One region of the Exiguobacterium sp. RM11 genome, then DNA from elsewhere that is predicted to be linked to it. Evidence: riboswitches for the same ligand, from Rfam matches in the RefSeq annotation. Region 1 holds a riboswitch; the other holds the start of a gene.
The links. A riboswitch is a leader RNA that binds a small molecule or an ion and turns the genes downstream of it on or off. The one in region 1 is predicted to bind S-adenosylmethionine.
Positions count from the first base shown of each region.

Region 1 (18,356 bases):
GTATAGGCTAAAAAGGAAAAGGAAATCTCGTTCGCGGTCAATGTACGGATGTTTGCCTTATCTTCAGCAGATAAGAAGGAACCGGTGTAAGGCATTCCGATTTCATTCCAGTGACCAATCGAATTCTCAATCGCACGAACCCCGCGATCTAGCGTATGATTGTTCGCCGTCGTGACTAAATCAATCCCGGCACGTTGCAAAGCATCGCCAATCTCAAATGGGCTGTTAAAAGCCGGATAGCTCGACAACCCAATTTCGCTCCCGCCAATCATACTCTCTTGGTTAGCGATTGCGATATCCGCTCGTTCTAAAATCGGTGCGACTTGTTCAAAAGAAGTGTCAAAATCATATCCGTCATTGACACGGGCTGCGCTGTATACCGAATCGTGTAGCAATACATCACCAATAGCATAGATGGATGCCGTCGTGACGGTTGGCTCAGGTTCGGAAGGGGGCTCTTCTACAGGTGTCTCGACGATTAGCTCTTCGGTTTCAACTGGGGGTTCTTGATTAGTTGATGAAGATTGACCACAACCGAATAACAGAATCAGGCTTGTAGCGAATGTGAGATGAGAGATGGTTTTAAAGGGTTTCATCAAAAATCTCCTTTTCAAAATGGAATTAATCTCAATATATATAGTATTCGTTAAAAATCTATAAAACTCCTTGTACATAAAAATGGCAGGTCAAGAAGACCTGCCAAGAAGATTATTTAATATGTTCTTTCACCATGTCACGCATTTGGTCGAATTCACGTTGAATGACCTCACTTGGCGGAGGCGTCATCAAACTAACGACATAAATGGCGAGTGCAGACATGAAGAATGCTGGAATCATCTCATAGAGCGTTCCGAACGTTCCAAATAGTGAAGCAGCATAGTTCTTCCAAAGGATGACGACAAATGCACCAGTCAACATCCCGGCAAGAGCACCTTGACGAGTCGTCCGTTTCCAGAAAAGACTAAATAGAATGAGCGGTCCAAACGATGAACCGAATCCTGCCCAAGCGTAGCCGACAAGGTTCAAGATTGTGTCATCTGCATCGAGCGCAAGGACAATTGATACGACCGATACGAGAATAACTGTGATTCGTCCGACCATGACGAGTTCGCGGTCTCCTGCGTCCTTACGGAAGAATTTTTGATAGAAGTCTGTCGTCGCGGCACTCGATGAGACGAGCAATTGTGATGAAATCGTCGACATGATGGCAGCGAGTAAAGCCGCTAATAATACACCTGTGACTAAATCAGGGAACAATAGATCCGATAAGTTAATAAAAATATTTTCAGGATTATCGATTGTCAGTCCTTGTTGCGTGTAATAGGCAAGTCCAAACAATCCGGTCGCCATCGCCCCGACGACGGTGAAAACCATCCATGAAATTCCGATACGACGTGCCGTTTTTATGTCTTCTAATTTCCCGATTGCCATAAAACGAACAATGATATGGGGTTGGCCAAAATAGCCGAGTCCCCATGCAAATAAAGAAATGATTCCAATGAGCGATTGACCCGTCCATGGGTCGAGTAACGCTTCATCGATATCCCGGACCGTATCTAATGCGTTCGACACACCATCTGTCGCCATGATGGCGATTGCCGGTACAAAAATGAGTGCGAAAAGCATGATGAGTCCTTGAACAAAGTCTGTCCAGCTAACGGCTAAAAATCCGCCGATGAATGTATACAAAATGATGATTGAGGCGAGAATAATGACACCTGTTACGAATTCAATGTCGAAGACGGCATTGAATAGTCGACCACCTGCAACGAACCCGCTCGTCGCATACAACGTGAAAAAGATGAGGGTGACGGCAGCAGAAAAGGAACGTAATAATCCTTTTGAGTCTTTGAACCGCTTCTCAAAAAAGTCTGGAATCGTGATTGCATCATCCGATATGTAAGAATAAATGCGTAATCTTGGAGCGACCAACAACCAGTTTAAATAGGCGCCAATTGTCAACCCGATGACAATCCAACCGCTTGAGATTCCCGTTGCATACATCGCGCCAGGTAAGCCCATCAAGAGCCATCCACTCATGTCAGACGCGCCGGCCGATAAGGCTGCAACGCCGGGACCAAGTGCTCGTCCACCTAACATATAATCGCCAATACTACTTGTTCTTCGATACGCGATGATCCCAAGTAAGACCATCAGTGCCATGTATACGACAATGGACACTAAAATTCCGTTCATCAACATCCCCCCGAAAGATAAAAAAATATGAAAACGCTTTCAGTGATAGAGTATCACTTTGTCAAAATATTGTCACAACAATAGGGGAGATGTAAAGATTTTTTTGATAGCTGGTCCTAACTTATCGAAATGCACAAGAGGTAAGATGGTCATTGACGAGACCTGTTGCTTGTAAGTGGGCATACACCGTGGTCGGACCTAAAAATTTGAATCCACGTCGTTTTAAGTCTTTACTCAATCGCACAGACAATTCTGTCGTAGCGGGGACTTCTTCAAGCCGTTCCCATGCATTGATGATTGGTTCATGATCAACGAACGACCAAATATATGAATCGAACGAACCAAACTCTTCTTGTATCTTCATGAATTGTTTCGCATTATTAATGGAGGCTTCGATTTTTCGTCGGTTTCGGACGATGCCACTGTCTGTCATCAATCTTTCGATATCTTCTTCAGAGAAACGAGCTACTTCGTTTACATCGAAATTTGTATACGCGGAGCGGTAGTTTTCACGCTTTCTTAAAATCGTGATCCAGCTGAGTCCAGCCTGTGCACTCTCAAGCGTCAGGCACTCAAAATGTTTTTGGTCATCATGGACAGGTTTGCCCCATTCCTCGTCGTGATAGCGGACGTAGAGCGGGTCAGACCCGCACCACGGACAACGAAATAATTCTTCCAACTCAATCAACTCCTCTTTTTTTATAAGTGTAGCATGTCTCAACGGTTATCGATTAGAAAGGATGGGTATAATGTGTGGGAATGGAGGCATCAATAATGAGTGATTGGATGATTTCGATTATTGAACAGTACGGATACATAGGAATTGCGTTCATGATCTTCATTGAGAACGTTTTTCCGCCAATCCCTTCTGAAGTCGTATTACTCTTTGGTGGTTTTTTTGCCGTAAAGACGAACTTGTCCATCACGCTCGTCATCGTGGCATCGACAGTTGGGGCCATATTAGGAGCAGTATTATTATACGGACTAGGTCTGTTATTTGATGTTGAGCAAATTGAGAAGTGGACGAAGAAATACGGGAAGTGGATACGTCTTGATATTCAAGACGTCAAAAAGGCAGATGCCTGGTTCGATCGATACGGAGGGTGGATGGTCTTCTTTGGTCGATTGATGCCGGTCGTTCGAAGCCTCATCTCAATTCCAGCAGGTATGTCGAATATGCCATTCTTAAAATTTTTGCTTCTCAGCACTGCTGGAACAGCGATTTGGAACACAATCTTGGTCTTGGTCGGAATGAAGGTCGGTGAGAACTGGCAAGATATACTTGCCTATCTAGATGCCTATTCATATACGGTTTACGGTCTGTTGCTGATTGGTATGATTGGGTACCTCTTCTGGCGTAAAAAACGACATGCTAAAAAGGCAGTAAAGAATGAATGAGAGGATAAAACAGGCGGACCGAAAATTCGGTTCGCCTGTTCACTCTTCGTTTTTCTTTTCTGGTAATACTTTTGTGAGCGTCTTTTCCGTCTTTTCGGCCAAGTATTCCGAGAATCGGAATAATATGATTCCCACGATGGCTGACACGAAAATATAAAGACCGACAAACAAGTTGATGGCCCCGTTTGAAAGGGCGGTAAACAAGATGGAGAACTCACCACGCGGAGCGAGAGAAAATCCAGCCTCGTTCGCCTGGACACGAGATAATCCGTAAATTCTTCCTCCGACGCGACCGACAATCCACTTCGACAAGACCCCCCAAACAATCAATACAAAGAATAAGGTGTTAACGATGACACCTTTCTCCAAGTTGATTGAAATCCCAAATGAAATGAAAAAAATCGGGAGAAATAAGTCACGAACGGGTACCGTCAAACGTTTGAGCGGACGAACGTCATGGATATCCGCAAGCATGATTCCGGCAATGAATGCTCCTAAAATCTCAGATAGACCAAATACCATACCGATTCCGGCGAAGAAGAGAATGAGTCCGATAAGCCCGATACTCGCATCATCCTGACGTAAAAGGTGTTTCGAGAACTTATGTTGTTTCGACACAAAGCTCGATCCGATAAACAATAATACCCCGAAAATCAGAAATCCTGCGAATACTTTCCCGATATCTGTCATGGCGACCGGTTCCTCTTGAATGATGAATGGCGCAATCGTCAATAAAAGTGGTGCGAATATATCTTCAAAAATAAGTAGAGCTAGGACGAATTCTTTAATATCTTCATGTTTTTCGGAGTGGCGCTCAAGTAGTTTCGCTGAGATCGAAGAGCTCGTCGCGTATAGAACGGCACCAATTAAGAAGGCGCGCGGAAAGTCCAATCCAAACAACAAGGCGATTCCGAATGAGACGCCGAACGATAGGACGATGTCTAATACGCCTGCTTTCCAAACTTTTCGCATTCGCTTCCACAATTCGCGTAACGGAAACTTTAACCCGAGAAGGAAAAATAAAAGGATGATTCCGATTTCACCGGCAATTTTAAATACTTCGTTTCCGTCCCAGAAAAAACCGACCCCAACACCGATGGCGATAAACGCTAAAATGCTTGGAAAGTATAGACGTTCAATCAGGAGGCTGAAGACGGAGATAAGCGTGAGCGCCAGTCCGAGCAACACGATGATGTTCAATCCATCCATAAGTCATCTCCTTTACCTAGAAGTGTTACCTTTCCATTTGATTCCACTGATACTCCATACCGACTGATTCTGGACGTGAATAATCAAAGCCGAACTGACGATACAAGCCATCCGCAGGAATATCGGCAATTAGACTGACAATGGCCGTCTCATCTGCCTCTTTTAGAATCCACTCCATTAAATTCTCCATGATTAATTTACCAAGACCCAGTCCTTGGCATTCTGGATCGACGACGATGTCGACTAGATGAAAGACCATTCCGCCGTCCCCAACGACACGCCCCATCCCGACAATCTCATCATCTAAATATAAACAGACGCCAAATAGCGTGTTCTTGAGTCCTTTGACCGTACTTTCATCTGAGCGTCGAGGCATCCCCGCCTTCACACGCAACGACTGATGTTGCTCCGGTGTCGGTGTCTCAACTTTTACAGTGACTTCATTGACCATACTAAAATCCCCCTCTACACAAGTTAACATTACTTTCCCGCTATATTGAATGAGTAAACCTTGATTTATGAAAATAGCTGTCGGCATAATGGGAAGAAGACAGGAGGAATATCGGATGATACAAGGTCAATCAATCTTGCCGGCGATACGTGATATGCGCGATTTAGAACGATTTTTATCGAGTGAACTTGAAATAGGAGTTTTACTTGAAATTCATATGAGTCGATTAGAACCTATTTTTAAATTATTAGAAAAGCATCAGAAAAAAGTCTTTATTCATATGGATTTAATCCAAGGAATGAAAGCGGATGAATTTGCGACTGAGTATGTCTGTCAAACGTATCGACCGTTTGGAATCATATCGACAAAAGGGAACGTGATTGTACGGGCAAAACAAAATCATGTGTTGACAGTACAACGGTTGTTTTTAATTGACTCGACATCATTGGATAAGAGCATCCGACATATTGAACGGTCAAAACCAGACTACATCGAGGTCCTTCCAGGAATTGTTCCGAAGTATATCCGCCGAGTACAGGAAATGACCGGTATACCTGTTTTTGCAGGAGGGTTGATTGAGACGATGGAAGAAGTGAATGCAGCCCTTGCCGCTGGGGCAAGTGTGATCACGACCTCAAATCGTAAACTGTGGACTGAGTAACCCACATTCGGGTATACACTCTTCTAGGAGGGATGAACAGATGAAAGACATTATGATTATTACAGGTGTCACGCAAGGGATTGGCTATGCGCTCGCTAATGCGTTCGCAAATCAATATGAAGTTGTGGGATTGGACATTGGTGAAGACCCGAATATAAAAGGGGTGTCCTTTTATCAAGTTGATCTTGGGGAAACCGAAGCGCTAAAGCGGGTATTCGAAGACGTAAAGTCACGTTTTGGACATGCTCATGTGTTGATTAACAACGGGGGGATCGCCTCACTCGTCAAACCGATTGACGAACTTGAAATCGATACGTTCAAACGAGTCATCGACGTTAATTTAGTAGGAACGTTTACTTGTGCAAAATACTTTTTGGAATTAAACAAAGATGAGTCATATGGTCGCATTGTCAATATGGCCTCGACACGTGCTCTGCAAAATGAACCACACTGGGATGCGTATGGGGCCTCTAAAGGCGGGATTGTCGGTTTGACCCATTCGCTTGCCATCTCATTGAGTGATCGACCAGTAACCGTGAATGCGATTAGCCCTGGTTGGATTCATGCATCAGACGAAGCGTTACGAGAAGTCGACCATCGTCAGCATCCGTCTGGCCGTGTCGGCGAACCGGATGACATCGTTCGAGCGGTACGGTATCTGATTGACCGGAACAACGACTTTGTCAACGGTCACAACCTTGTCGTCGATGGAGGGATGACAAAGAAAATGATTTATGAAGAGTGATATGACTATATACCTATATTTTGAGAAAATTTAGGTTATTTGTGCCTAATTCCGGGTAAGGAATAAAAGAGTTTTCATCCGGGAGAAGGAGGAAAGTACCATGAATCCGCTCGTAGAAGAAGCGCTTCGGTTTTCATCAATTCGTCACGGAGGACAATCCCGTAAAGGTTCATCGATTCCATTTTTGTCACACCCGTTTTCTGTCGCGTTGTTGCTCGAAACGGATCACCAACCCCCGTCGGTCGTCGCCGCAGGTCTTCTGCACGATTTAATTGAAGACACTGAAACGGAACCAGAAGAAATATTAGCGAGGTTTGGTCCTGATGTGTTACGTCTTGTACTTGCTGTCTCTGAGAAGAACCGTGGTCAGACGTGGGAACAACGAAAACAGATGACTCTTGAACACATCTCTTCACTTCAATTTGATGAAGTCGCACTCCTCGTGGCGGATAAGCTACATAATCTTCGTTCCATCCGTTATGACTTAGAGATGGAAGGGATGATGGTGTGGCAACGTTTCAAACGACCGATGCGAGACCAGTCATGGTACTATCATGAATTGTTACGTGCTTTCGAACCGTTTCGTAGTTCGACGGATTTAATCGGGTTGTATGAACAGGAACTTTATTCCTTGTTTTATGGTGAAAAAAATGTAAAAGATCAGAAAGTAGTGAGACTCTTTGAGTCCATCCTAACCCGTTTCACAGAAGATGAATGGGTTCAAGAAGCGGCACCGCTCTGTCAGACCGCATATGAACTAAAGGAAATTGTTGTTCGTACATCAGTAGATGAAGAAGAGGTCGAGGTGTTTCGTCGACAACTGGATCTAGCGGGCTGGAATTACCCTATGCCTGCGCCTGTTCTAGCTGCGTTGCAAGAACTCGGATATCGAACCGCCATGAATGCATCGGATTTCGTTGCCCTCATACATCGCTCGATTGTCAACTAGATAGGTTCGTGCTATAGTCAAAAGGAAGATAAAAAGGGGAGTAGCGACCACAATCGTGGTCGATGGGTCGTCATTACAGTGCGCATGCACTCGGTCCATCGAGCTTTTACAAGTCCGCAAGACCTTTTTATGGGCGTTTTTGTCGTCCATAAAAAGGTCTTTTTTGTTTACCCAAGGAGGAGAAAAAATGGTATTTGTTTATTTCTTATTAGCTGCGGCCATCACAGTCTATGCCGCAATCAAGTTGTCCACATACGCCGATGTCATGACGGAAAAGTCAAAAATGGGCGGGATGCTTATTGGTACCGTTCTTTTGGCAGGGGCGACGTCACTACCTGAAGTGACGACAAGTATATCGGCGGTCATGATTGACAATCCCGACATCGCTATCGGAAACATGCTAGGCTCTAACTTGTTCAACATTTTTATTCTTGCGATGTTTGATTTGTATTTCCGTCAAAAGCAACTCTTTAACTATGCGAGCCGTGATCATCTATACACGGCAGGACTTGGTTTACTCTTGACCGTGACGACTTTAGTTGCGTTAATTGTCCGTGTCGATATGACGTTTATCGGAATCGGTGTCGACGCACTTTTAATTGCCATTCTATATGGGATTGGAATTTACTATATCGGTAAGCAACCGAAAGAGCCTGTCGCTGAGCATGAAGTGGAAGAAGAGGTTGTCGTCAGTAAGTATGAAGACATCACATTGAAACGTGCTGTCTTTGGTTTTTTGGTCGCTGCTGTTTTAATAATGGCAGCTGGGACAGCACTCTCCATCACAGGAGACCAAATTGCCGTCGTCACGGGACTAGGTTCTAGTTTCGTCGGGAGCTTCTTGATTGCCGCATCAACTTCATTACCTGAGGCAGTCGCAGTGTTTATGGCGCTCAAGCTTCGAAACGTCAACTTGGCATTCGGTTCGATTCTCGGAAGTAACATCTTTAACATGCTCATTATCGCCATGTCGGACGTCTTCTATCGTAATGGTTCGATTTTGGCAGACGTATCGACGTCACACCTTGTGTCGGCGGTCGGGATTACGATTCTATCGATTCTCGTCATGTATAGCGTTCTCCGACAAAATGTCACGTCGAAGGTACGTTACGTCATTCCTTCGCTTCTCGTCGTTGTCGTTTACTTTGTTTCGTCGTACTTGATTTTCATCGGGTGAGTTCATGCATCAGTCTCAGGACTGATGCTTTTTTTTATGGGAATGTGAGGTCGTCGCTTCGGGTATAGAGGAAAGGAGAGGAGGGGTGGCGATGCAAGTGCATGAAGTGGAAACACGCCAAGCGTATACAATCTTGATTCCGGCCTACAACCCTGACGATGCACTCGTCACACTCGTGGAGAAATTGAGGGCGAGCGGGTTTTCGACCATCATTGTGGTTAACGACGGTAGTGATGAGTCGACGGTAGGCATATTTGAAAAGGTAGCATCATTTGTTGACCAAGTGTTAACGCACAAACAGAATCTAGGAAAAGGGGCAGCTCTGAAGACTGGATTGCAGTATATTGCGGAGACCTATCCTGACAAATTAGGTGTCATCACGGTTGACGCCGATGGGCAACATTTACCTGAGGACGTCGTCAACGTATATGAGGAGGGAGTGAGTAAGCCGCATCATCTGATCATGGGGTGCCGTGACTTCAGTGGGGACAAGATTCCTCTTCGAAGTCGATTCGGCAATCAGGCGACACGGCTCGTCATGTTGATTGGCAGCGGATTGAAGTTAAGAGATACTCAAACAGGACTTCGTGCTATCCCGATGCGATACGCGCGACAACTGATTGACATTCCGGGGAATCGATATGAGTTCGAGATGAATATGCTGACGTTCACAAAGCGATTACAGGTTCCGATTCAACAGACGACCATCCAGACAGTATATGAAAACGAAAACGATTCATCTCATTTTAGACCGATTCTCGACTCAATCTTAATTTACCGGATGTTTTTGATGTATTCGGTATCGTCCGTCGCATCATTCGTGGTAGACGTCGGGATGTATGCAGTTTTCATTTATTTATTATCACCGTACTTCGATACAGTCCATGTCATCGCTGCAACGGTACTCGCACGAGTCATTTCATCGTTATTCAATTATCTCATTAATCGGAAAGTCGTCTTTCATTCGAACGCAAGACGTTCACTTTCCAAATACTTTTCGCTCGTCCTTCTCCAAATGGCAACCTCGGCATTATTGGTCTATCTTTTATTTCTCCTATTTAGGCAAGGAGAAGTCGTCCTAAAAATTATCGTCGACAGCTTTCTCTTTTTTGTCAGTTACTATGTCCAAAAACGATGGATTTTCAAAAAATAACCGGTCATGAGTTCATGACCGGTTTAATATGCGAGTGTTCCTGTTTTGACGGACGTATAGCGATGTAGCTCTCTCGGGCTTGTAATGCCGGTTTTCTGCATCATTTCACGCATGAGTAGAGCGCATACGCGAGCGTCTTCTGCGGCATCATGATGAATAAAAGGCACGTTCAGGTATTCTGCCATCGTGTTCAACTTGTGGTTCGGGAGTCCAGGATACAGTTTACGTGACAATTTGACAGTGCATCCGTACTCAATTGTAGGGAAATCGAATAGATCATATTTCACAATTGCCTTTCTTAAGGCACCCATATCAAACGAGGCGTTATGTGCGATGACGAGGTCGACTTCTCGTAAAATCGGGTAAAGAGAGGCAAGTACTTCCGGTAACGCGGGTTCATCCCATACGTCGTTCGGACGAATGCCATGAACCCGTATGTTCCCCATATCAAAGTCTTCCTCTGGATTGACGAGTCGTTGATCGGTTTCGATGATTTCTCCATCTTGCAGAATGCTCCACCCGACTGAGCAGATGCTACGGCTATCGCGGTTAGCGGTCTCCACATCGAGAGCGAGAATGGTATGATTCATAATTTACCTTCTTTCTTTTGCAATAAAAAAAGTCTAACAGAAAGTTAGACGAATGTCGTGCTTAAGCGGCGACGAGTGTACGACAAGCTTCTGCACAGCGCTCACATGCTTTCGCGCACGCTTGGCAATGGTCGTGCAAGTGACGGCCACATTCGACGGCACATGTATCACATACCTGAGCACACAAGGCGACAATTGGTTTTGAGAAGGCTGAATCTGTTTCTAAGGCATTTAAAGCCAACGTACAAATGTCTGAGCATTCTCGTGTCAGTCGAATGCATTCGGTGAACATGTGTAAATCCTCTTCTTGTAAACTTTTTGAGAAGCAATGGTTGCAAGCACGCATACATTCAATCACGCTCGTCAATGTTTCTTCAACAGATGTGCGTTCCATTAAAATTCCCCCTTATATGAAAAAGTCTATCTTTTATTACCCGTTCGTATAAAGGTTGAATCGCATCATACAAATAAAAAAGTCACATCTCTTAAGAGATGTGACAGATTAATGGAGCATAGGGGGCTCGAACCCCTGACCTCTACGCTGCCAGCGTAGCGCTCTCCCAGCTGAGCTAATGCCCCGTTCAAAATCATTATATCATCGTAGTATTCGACATGGCAATTCTCTTTTTCAATTTAGGTTTATAAAATTGGAGACGTGGGAATTTCATGTTAGACGTTATATTAAGAAAGCAGGTGTGCTCTATGGAAATGATTCTTTTGGCACTTTTACCGGCACTCATGTGGGGAAGTATTCCACTCATCGTGTCGAAAGTGGGAGGAAAACCGATTCAGCAGTTAATCGGAACGACCATCGGGGCGATGATTATGGCGGCCGTGATTGCCCTCGTATTTCGACCGGAGTTCACGACACTCGCCATCGTGACAGGGTTTATCTCAGGGGCGTTCTGGGCGCTCGGCCAATACTTACAGTTCCAGTCGTTCCAAATCTTAAGTGTCTCGAAGGCGATGCCAATCAGTACGGGGATGCAGCTCGTCGGAACGTCTCTCTTTGGGGTCATCGTTCTCGGGGACTGGCAGACGACGACAGAGCTATGGTTAGGGTTCTCAGCGCTCGTCTTGATTATCATCGGGGCGACGATGACTTCGTATCAACAGAAAAAAGACAAAGATAGCGCCGGTGCGTTGAAGAAGGGGTTACTCGTCTTATTCGTTTCAAGTATCGGTTACGTCACGTATGCGGTCTTGACGAACTACTTTGAAGTAGAAGGCATCACCGCGATTCTTCCACAATCGGTCGGGATGTTCATCGCAGCACTTCTCTTCAGTCTTCGTGAGAAGGACGTGAAGAAAATCGATCCACGTACGTTCAAGAATATTTTAGCCGGGATTGCCTGGGGAATCGGGAACTTCGGTCTCTTCGTCTCGAGCGGAGAAGTCGGGATTGCCACTTCCTTCGCTTTATCTCAATTGAACGTCGTCGTTGCGACACTCGGTGGGATCTATCTCTTGAAAGAAGAGAAGACGACAAAGGAACGCGTCTATGTCTTTATGGGAATTGGTCTGATTGTCGTTGCCGGATTTATGCTTGGGATTGCCAAGAGTTAAATTTCGATTATGAAATGATAAAAACCTTGAATGCGCACTCGTGCTAGCGTGCCATTCAAGGTTTTTTTGATTAGCGATATTAAGGGAGAGCAGGAGATGATGTGACCGTTAGGGAAGTAATGCCTACTCATGTAATCTACATGGTACAGGGTACGTAACACATTCAGGATTGCTCGGAAAATTGCAGAGTAAAGGGGAAACGAATCATGGAATCAAACGTTGTGACGATATCAACGGTCGTTGATGCACCAATCGACACTGTCTGGAAACTGTGGACAGACCCAGATCATATCAAACAGTGGAATCATGCGTCTGACGATTGGCATACGACCGAAGCGGAAAACGACTTACGGGTCGGCGGGAAATTTCGCAGTCGGATGGAGGCAAAAGATCAAAGCATGGGCTTTGATTTTGAAGGAGTGTATGAAGAAGTTAAAGTAAATGAGCTCATTCAGTATCGTCTTGACGATGAACGGAGAGTTAGAATTTCATTTGCTTCAGAAGGGTATCAGACGAAAGTGATTGAGGTATTTGATACAGAATCGATGAATCCGATTGAATTGCAACGACAAGGCTGGCAGGCAATTCTCGACAATTTCACTCGATATGCGAATGGTAAGAAAAAAATGAATGATTAACTGTAGGCCCAGCAGTATACATTTCAAATTGAAGGTGTATATTGCTGTTTTGTTGTATAAAATTAAAATCGTACATAAGTTGTTTGTTGTTGATTAAAATAATTAATTGTCGATCAATTTGAAAGGTAAATATTGAGGGAGTTAAAAGTAACATGAGAGAAGTAAGGCTAAGTTTTAATTTTATTGACGACATGGAGACTGAAAAATGGGCACGCCAGATGTTAGACATTTTTGTCGATTTTCAAATTGGAATCGGAAAGATGGGATTTTACGAACCACTTAGAACTGAGTTTTTGAATGACACCTTTTTGAAGATGTGGACAGAAGGCAACGATGATTTTTACAGCTTTATTTGTCGATTGAAAAATAGTAAAGGTTATCTCAACATTCATAATTTGAAAGATGGGTTACCAGGCAATGTTGGTTTCGATTTTGTGATCAGCAAGACTCATTTTTTGAATGAAAAGGAAAAATGGATTCAGTTATTTGATCGAATTTGTCGAGAGTGGGGTCCATTCCAAGCATCAATATCTAGAAGGATTGAAGAAAGAGAGGATCTCATGTACGAAACAGGTTTTTCTAAAGTTAAAGAAGTGGAATGGCTTAATTATTGGAGTGATGAATTGTTGTGCGTGAATTCAGTTTCTATTCCTAATGAGGTCAAAGACTATAATTGTTATGATGGAGTTGCATTTAACAAAGGGTATGTATTCCAGTTGATGAATTTGATTGATGATCCCTCGTACTATCAGCTATCTGAAAAGATCAAAGCCATGATTGGTCCAAACTTCTTTTATAAATGTAGTGAAGATTTAGATTTGCTAGATTTTTTATAGTTATTTTCTTCTCCATACGAAAGAAATGACAAACGCAGTAAAGCCTCCTATTACAACGATATAGAATAGCGAGTAGAAAACAAACTCGCCGATATCTTCAAAGCTCTCAAACGTGTTCTCTACAATCATTGGTTCAGATAAAATCCCAATCGTCACAATCGGCAAAAAAAGAATCCAAAACCGTTTCCAAAAATATGAGCTGTATGACGTCGATTGATGTGAAGTCAAATAGAAACCCTCCTTATAAAAAAAGCTCCATACTTTACCATATTGTATCATGTGAATTACATGAATAAATAGATAGAACTGAGTGAAATAATTTTTCTCATACAAAAAAACAGCGAGGACGTCAAACGTCCAGGATGTTTGATATCAGTTATTCATTCGACGCGCTCAATTCACCCGTCCCGAACGTCGCACTAAAAGCACGGCACCAGATCACTACGGTGCTATATTCTGACAGATCGACATCTGCCGGAACTAAATAGTTTTGGTTTCCTGTATTCCCGTTAAGTGCTCCAAGTCGAATCCCTTCGGACGTCTCTTGTCCTGGCTTCGTCAAATAGACAAATAAATCAGGTCCGTTCGTCGTTTCAAACTCTTCAAATCGGAGATACGTCCCGTCTTCTGCCTCGACGGAGCGAATCGTGCTGGTCGTCTCATAATTTTTCTCGCCGTCCATGAACACACCCGCTACTTCGGTTTGACTCGGTTGTGCTTCCGGTGTCTCGGTTGTCTTTTCCTCTGTCTCTTCTTCTTGAACAGGCGTCTCAACAGCTGTCGGTGGTAGTCCTTCATCGACTGTCTCTGTCAATAAAAGCGGTGAGATGAGCCACCAGGTGACGGCGATCACGGCTACGCCGATTACACCGATGATGAGTTTCGTACTTGTTTTCATGTATGAGTCCTCCTTCTCGGATAGATGAACCATTAATAGCCTTTTCCCGATTCATAAGCTTATAAAAAGACGCGAATGCTAAAATTCGCGTCTGATGAGCGTTATACGGTTTCCGTCCAGTTCTCCTCGATGAACTCGTCACGTCCCGAGATGGCCCGGTCTTCTTTATAGTGCTTCGGATTCTTTTTATGGTAATCCTGGTGATACTCTTCCGCTTCGAAGAATGTCGTCGCCGGAGTGATTTTTGTGACAATCGGTGCCGTGAAGCGCCCGCTTGCCGCCAAGACGTCGCGACTCGCTTCAGCCGCGATTCGTTGTTCCTCAGTGTGATAGAAGATGGCTGGGGCATACTGAGGTCCACGGTCTTGGAATTGACCACCGTCATCGGTTGGGTCGGTCTGAATCCAATATAGCTCGAGGAGACGCTCATATGAGAACAGAGATGGATCATATGTGATTTGAACGACTTCAAAATGACCAGTCGTTCCCGTTTTGACTTCTTCATACGTCGGATTGTCGACCTGTCCGCCCATATAGCCGGATACGATGCCTTCAATCCCTGGTAATTCTTCAAATGGTGTCACCATACACCAAAAACAGCCGCCTGCGAATGTTGCTTTTTCCATACTGTCGTTCCCTCCAAATCGTCATTCAACAAAAAAGCGCTCACGTCGGAAGACATGAGCGCTTTTGTCATATCGTCCAAGGTTTCCCTTGCTGGTCGTAGCACCTTGCCTGTGGCAGGTTGCTGTGAAGTCATGGAGCCAGATCTCTCGTTCACTCTTGATATCGATATGTAGTTGGTGAGAGCATCATACCACCCTCAAAATACTTTCGTCAATGATTCGGTTTTCGTTTTAACTGAAAAATCGTCAAGACGATGATGAATCCGATCAACCCGATTGAAATGTACGGACCATACGGCACATTTTCTCCGTATAACTGCAAGAAAAATAGACCGAACACAGCGAGAAGCACGAATATGTAGGAGCGTGTCATAGGAACCTCCTGTTTTTTCTTAAGTGTAACAAGAACACATCGACTTGGCGATACGAAAAGGAAATCAGGCATATAACACGAATAAAGTGGGAGAGATAAAGGAGGAATGTAGGATGGAACAAATCCAATTACATGAACTGACGATTGAACGTGCACATCGTGGGTATAAAGAAGGACAATTCACGGCACGAGACATAACAGCGTATTATCTTAGAAGGATTGCTGCATATAATGAGCGACTTCATGCCGTCATCCAGGTGAATCCGGACGCCCTGTTCGAGGCAGAGGCGGCAGACCGGGCCTATAAAAAAGGAGTGCGCAAACCGCTCCTCGGCATACCCGTCTTAATTAAGGACAATATCGAAACGGCCGGTCTGATGCGTACGACAGCGGGTGCCACCGCGATGCGACATCACTTTGCGGGTCGAGATGCCGAGCTCGTGAAACGATTACGGGCTGACGGGGCCATTATTCTTGGGAAAGCGAACCTGTCCGAGTGGGCGAACTTTTTGACTGAAGATATGCCGAACGGTTGGAGTGCTGTTGGCGGACAAACGAAGAACCCTTATGGCGACCAATTAGATGTCGGGGGATCGAGTTCTGGATCGGCTTCGGCGGTTGCGGCAAACTTGACACTCCTTGCCGTTGGATCTGAGACGAGCGGCTCGATTGTACACCCGAGTGTGCATAATAGTATCGTCGGAATCAAACCGACCGTCGGCTTGATCAGTCGTTCAGGAATCATTCCGATCTCACGTTCTCAGGATACGGCTGGACCGATGGCGCGTACCCTTCGTGATGCGGTCGTTGCCTTGCAGACCATGTGTGGTGAAGATTCGGCTGATCCTGCGACATGGGAAACTCCAGTCGGACCGCCTTATGTGACGTGTCTCGATGTCCGTCAAGCGGTCGGGATGCGTGTCGGATTTATCAAGCCAACTATTTCAGACGAAGAAGTCGGGTTGTATGAACAGGCACTTCGATTGCTGCGTCAAGCCGAGGTTGAACTCGTCGAGATCACGTTACCGAAACACGATGCATTAGAACAGGCAGATATTTTGTTTGATGAATTCAAGCTTGGGATTGAGGCGTATCTTGCGAACACAACCGTGCCATTTAAGACGCTTTCCGACTTGATCGAATGGAACGCGGACCACCCCGAAACGATTCCGCACGGGCAGACCATCTTTGAACAGTCAGATGCACGTTCAGGGCGTCTCGTCGAAGCTAGTTATCTCGACCGTCGGATTGATGATGTTCATCTCGCAAAAGTGGACGGAATGGATGAGCTATTAAAAGGGCAAAAACTGGACGCGATCGTCCTGCCACATGACATGAACTATGACATGGCTGCGAAAGCAGGACACCCGACAATCACGGTCCCTTATAAACGAAAAGAGAGCGGGGCCCCGTTCGGTCTCTCGTTCACGGGAACGAGCTTTGCGGAACGAGATTTGATTCGTGTCGCTTATGCGTTCGAACAGTTCATCACACGACCGACGCCTCCAGATTATTCGTAAGTTGCACCCGTCTCTGACGTCCGCTACAATGGTACGTATGCGGATTAGAGAAAGGACAGGTTAGAATGAAATCATCTATATACGGGTTGACGTTCGATCAGCTCACAAACGAGTGCATGGAAGCAGGATATGGTGCATTCCACGCACGTCAAGTCTGGGACTCGCTCTACATCGATCGAGTCAAATCGATGGACGCGCTGAACGTCCGTGACGAAGTACGCGATTACTTAACTGAGAAATACGTCATCTCGACACAAGAACTGTTCGTCAAACAAGAAGCGGGCGATGGAACGGTCAAATTCTTACTTAAATTGCATGACGGTCACTATATCGAGACGGTGCTCATGCGTCATAAATATGGTCGCTCGGTCTGTGTGACGACACAGGTCGGTTGTAACATCGGCTGCAGCTTCTGTGCGAGCGGCTTGTTGAAAAAGACACGTGATTTGACGGCTGGTGAGGTCGTCGAGCAAATCATGACTGTCCAACATTTCCTCGATGAAGAAGGAGAAGGGGACCGCGTCAGTCATATCGTCGTTATGGGAATCGGTGAACCGTTTGATAACTTCGATAACTTGGTCGACTTCTTGCGCGTCGTCAAAGATGAGCGTGGTCTTGCAATCGCCCCACGTAAAATCAACGTGTCGACGAGTGGTCTTGCGGACAAGATCTATAAGTTTGCGGACCTCGACTTACGCATCAATTTGGCGCTATCTCTGCATGCGCCAAACGATGAATTACGCACACGCATCATGAAAATCAACCGGGCGTTCCCGCTTGATAAACTCATGCCGTCGATTCGCTATTACGTCGAGAAGACGAATAAGCGAATCACATTCGAGTATATCTTGCTCTCGAAAGTGAACGATTTACCAGAACACGCGGAAGAACTTGCGGACTTGATTGAAGACATCAAGGACAAGTCTTACATCAACTTGATTCCGTACAATCCGGTCAACGAGCATATTCAATATGAGCGAAGCACACCGGAAGATATCATGGCGTTTTATGATATCTTGAAAAAGCGTGGCGTCAATACGGGTGTCCGTCTCGAACACGGGACAGACATCGATGCAGCTTGCGGTCAGCTCCGCAGTAAGCATATGAACGTCGAAGGCGCGAAGTAATCAAATGGCTTCTCCGAATTTTCGGGGAGGCCATTCGCTTATCGTTTTTGTCCGACATATTGAATCACAGCTGATTCACCGTGATGCAGTCTTCCTTCTTCTCGCCATACGACATTCTCGTTCAAAACGAGAGGAATGAAATTGTCTTCGAGTTGGTGGAACATCTCCTCAGTGTAAAGAAGTGGGGCGTCTTTTGGTCCACCTGTCCTGTAGGCGAGTTGATGTGTAGAGTACACCTCGGTC
Region 1 covers NZ_CM187558.1:1,304,338-1,322,693, forward strand. The annotation lists gene AC5LIL_RS06810 (CapA family protein) at 1-596, opposite strand, end outside; gene putP (sodium/proline symporter PutP) at 709-2,196, opposite strand; gene AC5LIL_RS06820 (DNA-3-methyladenine glycosylase I) at 2,318-2,875, opposite strand; gene AC5LIL_RS06825 (DedA family protein) at 2,971-3,594, shown strand; gene AC5LIL_RS06830 (cation:proton antiporter) at 3,634-4,803, opposite strand; gene AC5LIL_RS06835 (GNAT family N-acetyltransferase) at 4,829-5,254, opposite strand; gene AC5LIL_RS06840 (glycerol-3-phosphate responsive antiterminator) at 5,370-5,915, shown strand; gene AC5LIL_RS06845 (SDR family NAD(P)-dependent oxidoreductase) at 5,956-6,660, shown strand; gene AC5LIL_RS06850 (HD domain-containing protein) at 6,761-7,609, shown strand; gene AC5LIL_RS06855 (sodium:calcium antiporter) at 7,797-8,786, shown strand; gene AC5LIL_RS06860 (glycosyltransferase) at 8,878-9,939, shown strand; gene AC5LIL_RS06865 (3'-5' exonuclease) at 9,963-10,529, opposite strand; gene AC5LIL_RS06870 (four-helix bundle copper-binding protein) at 10,591-10,923, opposite strand; tRNA gene AC5LIL_RS06875 (tRNA-Ala) at 11,036-11,108, opposite strand; gene AC5LIL_RS06880 (GRP family sugar transporter) at 11,232-12,095, shown strand; gene AC5LIL_RS06885 (SRPBCC family protein) at 12,302-12,733, shown strand; gene AC5LIL_RS06890 (hypothetical protein) at 12,886-13,569, shown strand; gene AC5LIL_RS06895 (hypothetical protein) at 13,570-13,797, opposite strand; gene AC5LIL_RS06900 (DM13 domain-containing protein) at 13,946-14,467, opposite strand; gene msrA (peptide-methionine (S)-S-oxide reductase MsrA) at 14,569-15,093, opposite strand; SAM riboswitch class I at 15,161-15,260, opposite strand; gene AC5LIL_RS06910 (hypothetical protein) at 15,305-15,466, opposite strand; gene AC5LIL_RS06915 (amidase family protein) at 15,580-16,986, shown strand; gene rlmN (dual-specificity RNA methyltransferase RlmN) at 17,052-18,113, shown strand; gene AC5LIL_RS06925 (methyltransferase domain-containing protein) at 18,152-18,356, opposite strand, start outside.

Region 2 (3,761 bases), 440 kb from region 1:
TCGCCCGTTCGAACACACGATAGAAGAAAATCCCGAGCCCGACTGGAATAAGCCCGAACAAGACGATCACGAGAAGCACGTTGAACAAGGCGAACCCGCCCGGCATGAGATGTAGCGCGTTTACCGGTCCGATGAGTCCAGATACGCCAAACCCTGCGCTGATTGGAGTCCCCTCGATTCTTAATATACCAGCGAGCGCACCGAGGATGGCCGCATTCGCCAAAATCGGAAGCATCATAATCGGGCGTCGGACGAAGTTTGCCATTTGAATCTTCGGCGATCCGAGGAAGTGGGCGATCGATGTACCGGTCGCGTTCGCCTGCCAACCCGCGATGGCGAGACCGAACCCGGCGGCGACGACGCCGAGGTTTGCCGCACCGGCTGCAACGCCTGATAGACTGATGGCCGTCGCAATCCCGACAGTCGAAATCGGCGAGACGATGATGAGCGAGAACGCCATCGCGATCAAGATGCCCATGAGAACCGGTTGAAGATCCGTCATCGTCATGATGAGGTATCCGATGTATGTCGTGATCTGTGAGATATACGTCAATAAGAAGGCACCGATGCCGCCTGCGACGACAATGACTGTCATCGGCATGACGATGACCGTATACGTCTTCAAGTGGGGAGCGAGCTTCATGACAAGAATCGTAGCGATTGCAGCGGTCACACCGGCTGTGATCACGTCACCGATTCCGGCCATCACGAACGCACCTTCATTAATTCGAACAGCGCCACTGCCGACATAGGTTGCGATGGCAATCGTTCCTGCCTCTAAAATCGATCGTCCGAACTGCATCGCGACGGCAAGACCGATAATGGCCGGGAGGAGGCGCATCGCAATCGTCGTCGCATCCAATATGAATTGAAGAGACGGAAAATAAGGGAGTATAGCTTTCGTGAGTTCACCGAGCAGCGCGCTCGGGATGAGGGCGATCAGAATCGCCATGCTGAGACCGTTTAAGACGTTCATCGTAAATTGCTTTGTCGTACCTGTTGCCTGTTCCGTCATCATTCATTCACCTGTCCTTCTTCTTTGCTGTTATGTACAAAAGCGATAAAGTTAGAACCCATATTATTCCTATCAGACAGAAGAGTCAAGAGAATCATTGAAAAATTCTGAAATTTCACGAGAGCACGATTTTTGAACGGAACTCGAACGACTATTATAATGACAAGAGAGGTGAGAAAAATGATTACAGACGGATACTTATATATATACGCCCCAATGTGTGGTACATGCGCTGTCGCGGAGAAAATGTTGACGGTTGTCGAGGCGGTCGACCCTGAAATTCAGATTGAAAAGCGCGATGCGAACTATATCCCAAAAGAACTTGAAGCTTATCAGGTGATGAGCGTCCCAGCGCTGTTAAAGCTTGAAAATGGCGAGGTTCGGGATCGTCTTTATGCCTTTCAAAACGTTCAGCATGTCCTCTCTTTCGTGAAGTGAGAGAGGAACATTAGAATAATCTGAAAATTTTAAATAATCAGTTGACACAGAAAGTTCACGAATGGTATATTCATTACAACATCTTACTTGAACACAAAATAGGACGCGATATTCCCGACATCAAGACGTTTTGGTGAAGCCGCTGCTACCTTTATACGAATACACGTCAGTCTTCCCTTCGATTGTCCCCCAAAAAAATCAAGCGAAGAAAGACGTTCCGTATAATCGCACGGTCCAAGTCAAGATCGAGTGATGATTGGTGAATCTCCCCCATATAGGGATGTAAATCTTGAACGGGCAAAAGATTTTCATCTATGGGCTGTCCTTCCGTGACTCAAGGTGCTACGTTCTGTGTCGTCCTCGGACGGCACCTTTTTTTGATTTTTTTGAAAAAATGATTTGACAGCAGAAAAAGCTGTCGCTATGATAAAGCTAATCGAATACACAACACTCTTATCAAGAGAGGCTGAGGGACTGGCCCTATGACGCCCAGCAACCGCGGAGTAATCCGAAATGGTGCTAATTCCAGCAAGGTGAGAAACCTTGACAGATGAGAGCAATCGTTGTCCGTACGATAAAGTGCGCACGTTTGCTCAAACGTGCGCGCTTTTTTTGTTGTCAGGAGGGAAAGGAATTGATTCAATTACGAAACGTCGCCAAATGGTTCGATACGAAGAATGGTCGTGTCCAGGCGGTGGATGATGTGTCACTAACGATTGATCGCGGTGAAATTTTTGGAATAATCGGATATTCGGGGGCGGGGAAGTCGACGCTCATCCGATTACTCAACCGTCTCGAATCACCGTCTAGCGGTGAAATCGAGGTCGCCGGGAGTGAGCTCACGAAGCTCAGCCCGAAAGAATTACGAGGGGTTCGCAAGAACGTCTCGATGGTCTTCCAGCACTTTAACCTTCTGTGGTCGCGCACGGTCGCAGAAAACATCAGCTTCCCACTCGAATTGATCGGGGTACCGGCAAGTGAGCGGAAGCGTCGGGTTCAGGAACTCGTCGAGCTCGTCGGATTATCAGGTCGTGAAGACAGCTATCCGTCACAATTATCCGGCGGTCAAAAACAGCGAGTCGGGATTGCCCGCGCGCTCGCTACAAATCCAGAGGTGCTCCTCTGTGACGAAGCGACAAGCGCGCTCGACCCGAAGACGACGGATTCGATTCTTGAACTGCTCGTCAGCATCAATAAGAAACTCGGATTGACAATCGTCCTCATCACGCATGAGATGCACGTCATCCAAAAGATTTGTCATCGCGTCGCCGTGATGGAGGCAGGGAAAGTCGTTGAGACAGGTCAAGTCTCTGATGTGTTCCAACATCCGGAGCAGCCGATCACAAAAGAATTCGTGAAACAAATCGGGGCGGTCGACGATCTGTCGCTCACGTTCGAACATTTGAAAGCACGCTATCCGAGTGGGCAAATCGTCAAATTGAAATTCTTGAACGAAACGGCAGAACAACCGATTTTGTCTGACGTCCTTAAGACGCACGACATCGGATTCAACATCATCGGCGGTAACGTGACTCAGTCACAAGTCGGTGCGCTCGGCACGCTATTCATCCAATTGATTGGGGAAGCACGAGAAATCGAACGCGCCATCGCGTCGATTCGTTCGCAATCAGTAGAAGTGGAGGTGGAAAGCGATGTTTCCTAACGTAGACTGGCAAATCATGATGGAACAGACATGGGAGACGTTATACATGACGCTCGTCGCGGGTGTCGCGACGTTTGTGATCGGACTCGCTTTAGGTTTGATTCTTTATATTACAAACGAATCGCTATTATTGAAGAATCGTCCAATTTACGTCTTCGTCAGCGCGATCGTCAACGTTTTCCGTTCGATCCCGTTCATCATCTTAATCATTTTACTCATCCCGTTCACGTTGTTCCTGCTCGGTACCATGCTCGGTTCGACGGCGGCGCTTCCGGCACTCATCATCGGAGCTGCACCGTTCTATGCCCGTATGGTCGAACTTGCCCTTCGAGAAGTCGACCGCGGTGTCATCGAGGCGGCCGAATCGATGGGCGCGACGAAATGGCAAATCATTTATAAAGTCTTGATTCCGGAAGCACTTCCGGCAATCGTTTCAGGACTCACGGTGACCATCGTGGCAATCGTCGGTTATACGGCGATGGCCGGTGTCGTCGGAGGCGGCGGACTCGGGAACTTGGCCTTCTTGGAAGGGTTCCAACGCTCACAAAACGACGTCACGTTCGTGGCGACGGTGCTCATCTTGATCATCGTGTTCGTCATCCAGTTCATCGGTGACCGACTCGTCACAAAAATTGATAAACGTTC
Region 2 covers NZ_CM187558.1:873,347-877,107, forward strand. The annotation lists gene AC5LIL_RS04610 (PTS sugar transporter subunit IIC) at 1-1,015, opposite strand, end outside; gene AC5LIL_RS04615 (thioredoxin family protein) at 1,196-1,453, shown strand; SAM riboswitch class I at 1,904-2,010, shown strand; gene AC5LIL_RS04620 (methionine ABC transporter ATP-binding protein) at 2,088-3,116, shown strand; gene AC5LIL_RS04625 (methionine ABC transporter permease) at 3,106-3,761, shown strand, end outside.
Region 2: linked by a shared signal. The riboswitch ahead of AC5LIL_RS04620 (methionine ABC transporter ATP-binding protein) and the one ahead of msrA (peptide-methionine (S)-S-oxide reductase MsrA) in region 1 are both predicted to bind S-adenosylmethionine.